Regions from separate parts of the Gordonia sp. LUNF6 genome, predicted to be linked through region 2. Evidence: predicted binding sites of a transcription regulator. Region 2 holds the regulator's gene; the other holds the start of a gene.

Region 1 (2,395 bases), 200 kb from region 2:
CGCCGGGTACACCGCGTGGCGTGGCGTGGCCGACATCTCGATCGACCCCGATCTCGCAGGCGAGATGATCGGCCCGCGGTCGCAGTTCGGCGCGGTGCCGCTTCCGGCCGGGCCGACGTACTGGTTCGCCACGGCACAGGCCCCGGAGGCCGCGGTCTTCGACGACGAGCGCGCCGAGGTCGCTCGCGTCGGCAGAGGCTGGCCGGAGCCGGTCGACGCGGTGATCGCAGCGACGCCGTCTTCGGCGCTGATGCGACACGACCTGTACGACCGGCCCGTCGCACGCCGGTGGCACGACGGTCGTGCGGTGATCATCGGCGACGCCGCTCACCCGATGCGTCCGCATCTGGGGCAGGGCGGATGTCAGGCGATCGAAGACTCCGTCGTACTGGCGGCCGCTCTCCGCACGAGTGCGGGTCCGGAGGATGCACTGCAGCTCTTCCATGACGTGAGGCGTCGCCGAGTGCGGCGGGTGGTCCGTGAATCACAGATGATCGGCCGCATTGTGAATGCGCCGCAAACCCTGTTCTGGGGCCGCGTCATTCGGGTAAGTCGAATTCTTCCGGATCGCATCCTCCTGCGCCATTTGTGCGATATCGCGGGCCGTGACGCATTCACGAGGCAATTGGCGCCAGTGCGTTCTGCTCGATGACTCGACGGCCGCCTGAACTCCGCCTCACCCGATCATGACGTCGCCGTGGAACATGTTCGGAGTCGCGCCCGGCGCGCAACCGTGGAACGACGAGGTCGCCATCGGACCCATCACCCCGACTTCGTTCATCATCCCGCTGCCCTTGCGGACGGAGATCTTCACCGCGTACGCGCCGCTGAGCTGGGCGGGGACGATGTTGGGGGAGGTCTCGGTGATCGGGTAGACGAGCGAGGCGGTGTCGCCGTGTGTCCAGATGCACGTCACCGGGCCCTTCACCTGGAACGGAGTCTTGTGCATACCGTCCATGATCGTCGCGACGTAGGTCCCGTGGGTCTTGCCGTCCATGTCGCGTGCACCTTGCGCCTCGATGTTCAGCAGGTGGACGCCGGGGGCGATCATCAAGTCGCCGTCGATCGCGAGTTTCGCCGGATCGGTCATGTGCGGTGCGACAGCGGCCATGCCGGGCGCCGCGGCGGCGCCGAGCAGGGAGAGGGCGCCGATTCCGGCCACCGTCGCCGTCCGAACGATTCGATTGTTCATGTCGGTATCTCCTTTGACTGCATGCATCTGACGACGAATACGACGCTACGCCGAAGTCGTCGTTGTGAGAACAGCTGAATGCTGTCGCAAACGAAAGGAAGTCACCGAATTTCGCGGTGGCACCGGATTCGTCGGAAATGCGCGTGAATCTCGGGTGTGAGTGACTGTTCTCGAGCGGAGGGGCGAGCGTCGACGAGAGTCTAAGAATATCGAATTACACTATTGCCATATGAGATTCAATCACATAATATGAGTACATACGTTCGATATGTGTTGCAGGGGAGGCGGACATGACGAACCCGAGCATCGACGCTGCGGGGGTGGGTGGCGTCGACACGTCTGACGCTGCCGCACAGGATCTCGCCGACATCACCGCGGTCGCGGAGATCGCCCGTCAGGAGTCCCACCTCGCGTGGTTGCGGCTCGGGCACCTGTATGCGATGCAGCGGCGTCGTGCCGCGGGCTCGGCCGGTGACGTCGAGTCCGCACGACTGCTGGCCGATGCCACCGCCATCGTGGGCGCTGAGGCCGCTATCGTGCAGGCGGTCTCGAAGGACACCGGTATCCGACAGGTCACCCTCGCCGTCGAAGCCTCCGAACGTCTGCCGCAGACCGCACGCCTGCTCCGCGACGGAGTCATCAGCGCACGTGCATTCGGCGCCATCGTCCTGCAGTGCGGCGCGGTCACCGACGCCGCGCTGATGGCAGCCATCGACGCCGAGATCGCTCAGGACCTCCGCGGGCACGGCGCTGTGTCGATGAGTGTGGCCGAGCAGACCGCGCGCCGGTTCGTCGCCGAGTACGACGCCGACGGGGTGCGCGACAAACGCCGCGCCAACACGCCCGGCGTCACCATCGCCCACGACGTCGACCAGTCCGCCCTCACCGTCGCCACCCGCGCGGAGGACGTGACTCTGATGGACAAGGCCACCAGGGCGCGCGCCGCCCGGGTGTGCGAGGCGGACTCCCGCACCGTCGGCCAGCGGCGCGCCGATGTGGTCGTCGCCGCCGTACTCGGCACCCGGTTCGGCTGCGACTGCGGCCGCGATGACTGCCCGGCACGTGCGGCCGAGGAAGAGGTCCGGGCGCAGTTCGCCAAGATCGTCGTGCACGTCGTCGTCGACGCGTCCACATTGTCCGGCGGCGGGGACAAGGCCGCCTATCTCGACGGTTTCGGCGTGATCGACGCACATCACGCGAGGG
Region 2 (2,395 bases):
CTCCACCTGCACCGCAAGCTTCGCCAGTGCGTCCTCGTCCACCTGACGGCCCTGGCAGGCGCGGCGCACGCCCTGCATCACCTTCTCGCGACTGAAGGGCTCGGAGATGCCGTTGCGCTTCACCACGGACAGCACAGCCGTCTCGACCGTGCTGAACCGCCGCCCGCATTCATTGCACGACCTGCGGCGACGGATCACCTGGCCGTCGTCGGCGACTCGGGAGTCGACGACACGGGTGTCGTCGTTCTTGCAGAACGGGCAGCGCATGCCATGACAATACCCGCCCGCCTCAGCCGTACTGCGGGGCGATAAGCGCTTGTCCGACATGCAGTCCCGATGTCTCGAGGCCGTTCAGGTCGCGCAGCTGGGCGATGACGCCCGCGGACGGCAACTCCGGAGCGATCCGCTCAGCGAGCGCGGTGAGCGACTCCCCCGACCGGACGTACACCACGTGCGTCGCCGCCGGCGACTCCGGCGTCGCCGCATCCTGGTAGCCCGCTCCGACGAGGGCGAGCAGCCACACCATGCCGGCGAGGGTGCCGCCGACCACCGCGGCCCCGGCCCACCGGCGCCTGCGGTACACCGAGGGCGACAGCGCGGTCCGGCCGGCCGGCGGCGCATCGAACATCACTCGCCGGTCCGCGACCGGGCGACGCCGCTCGGGGCGGCCGGTCGGGAAGCACGTTCCGCTCGAGTCGCCTCGCCCCGCTCCGCGTACTCCCCGATCACGGACCAGCGAGCCACGGACCACCGGGATGTCGCAGGTCATCGCCGACGCGGTTGAGTGCACAGCAGTGGAGTGCACAGCGGTGGAGTGCACAGCAGTGGAGCGCACAGCGGTGGCGCGTCCGGTCGGGGCGGGTGCCGTCCTCGTGCTCATGACTCGTCTCCAATCGATCGCGTGTTCGAAGAACTCTTGTTCGATAGTTAACACGAGGGGTCCGACAAACGCCGACACGCGTCGAACAATTGTTTGAGTTTTGTGACCTACTCAACTAGCCTTTGGACCATCGATCGAACACAGCTGACGAAAGGCCCGACCGTGACCGACACGCCCGATCCGATGCTCTCCACCGCGACGCTCGAGGCCTCATTGACCCAGCGTCAGCGCGAGGTGCTCGAGGTCATCCGTCAGTCGGTCCGCGAGCGCGGCTACCCGCCGAGCATCCGTGAGATCGGCGAGGCCGTCGGACTCACCTCCACGTCGTCGGTGGCCCATCAGCTCCGCACGCTCGAGCGCCGCGGCCTTCTCAAGCGCGATCCGCACCGTCCGCGTGCGGTGAACGTTCGGGACGATCAGCGGACACCGCCCTCGGGCGGTGCCGAGGCCGACGGAGAGTCACTCCCCACGCCGACCTTCGTTCCGGTGCTCGGCCGGATCGCCGCCGGCGGACCGATTCTCGCCGAACAGGCCGTGGAGGAGGTCTTCCCGATGCCGCGCGAACTGGTCGGCGACGGTTCCCTGTTCATGCTTCGCGTGGTCGGCGAATCGATGATCGACGCGGCGATCTGCGACGGCGACTGGGTGGTCGTGCGCCAGCAGAACGTGGCGGAGAACGGTGACATCGTCGCCGCGATGATCGACGGCGAAGCCACCGTGAAGACCTTCAAGCGCACCGACGGTCACGTCTGGCTCATGCCGCACAACGAGCATTTCGAGCCCATCCCCGGCGACGACGCCGCCATCCTCGGCAAGGTCGTCACGGTGATGCGCCGTATCTGAGGCGCCCGGCCGGCCTCAGCGGGACATCACACCTCGCCGGCCAGAACCGCGCGAACCGCCTCGCGCGCCTGTGACGGACTCGTCGCGGCGATCGCGGCGGACGCCGCATCGCGGCACTGATCCATGGTGACGGTACCCAGCTTCAGTCCCACCGCGGCCGACGCCGCAGGCGCGGACGACAACGACGTCACACCCATCCCGACCAGCACACATGCCAGCAACGGATCGGCAGCCGCCTCGCCGCATACGCCCACGGGCTTGCCCTGGTCCCGACCGGCGTCCCCGACCCGCTGTATCAGCGCGAGTACCGCCGGCTGCCACGGGTCGGTGAGCGCCGCCAGCTCCGGCGACATCCGGTCCGCCGCCATCGTGTACTGGGTCAGGTCGTTGGTGCCGATCGAGACGAAGTCCACTTCGGCGAGGATCGCGTCGGCGAGGATCGCCGCCGACGGCACCTCGATCATCACCCCCGGCACCAGACCGCGTTCCCGAACCCGCGCGGCGAATTCGCGCGCCTCGTCGACCGTGGCGATCATCGGTGCCATCACCCACGGCGTCGCACGGCCGTCGTCGCGCGCCGCCTCCGCCAGCGCATCGAGCTGGTTGTTGCGGATGTCCGGATACGTCTGCACGATGCGGTTGCCGCGGACTCCCATCGCCGGATTCGGCTCG

The links. The regulator LexA, encoded in region 2, represses DNA repair genes until DNA is damaged. The targets are predictions, from matches to a motif close to CGAACANNTGTTCG.
Region 1: a site for LexA is predicted at 1,445-1,458, ahead of ACK8HH_RS07095 (HNH endonuclease signature motif containing protein). Genes of this name have one in related genera too.

The regions. Positions count from the first base shown of each region.
Region 1 covers NZ_CP178181.1:1,520,455-1,522,849, forward strand. The annotation lists gene ACK8HH_RS07085 (FAD-dependent monooxygenase) at 1-652, shown strand, start outside; gene ACK8HH_RS07090 (hypothetical protein) at 677-1,192, opposite strand; gene ACK8HH_RS07095 (HNH endonuclease signature motif containing protein) at 1,483-2,395, shown strand, end outside.
Region 2 covers NZ_CP178181.1:1,720,423-1,722,817, reverse strand. The annotation lists gene nrdR (transcriptional regulator NrdR) at 1-267, opposite strand, end outside; gene ACK8HH_RS08070 (LysM peptidoglycan-binding domain-containing protein) at 290-880, opposite strand; gene lexA (transcriptional repressor LexA) at 1,064-1,723, shown strand; gene ACK8HH_RS08060 (putative PEP-binding protein) at 1,750-2,395, opposite strand, start outside.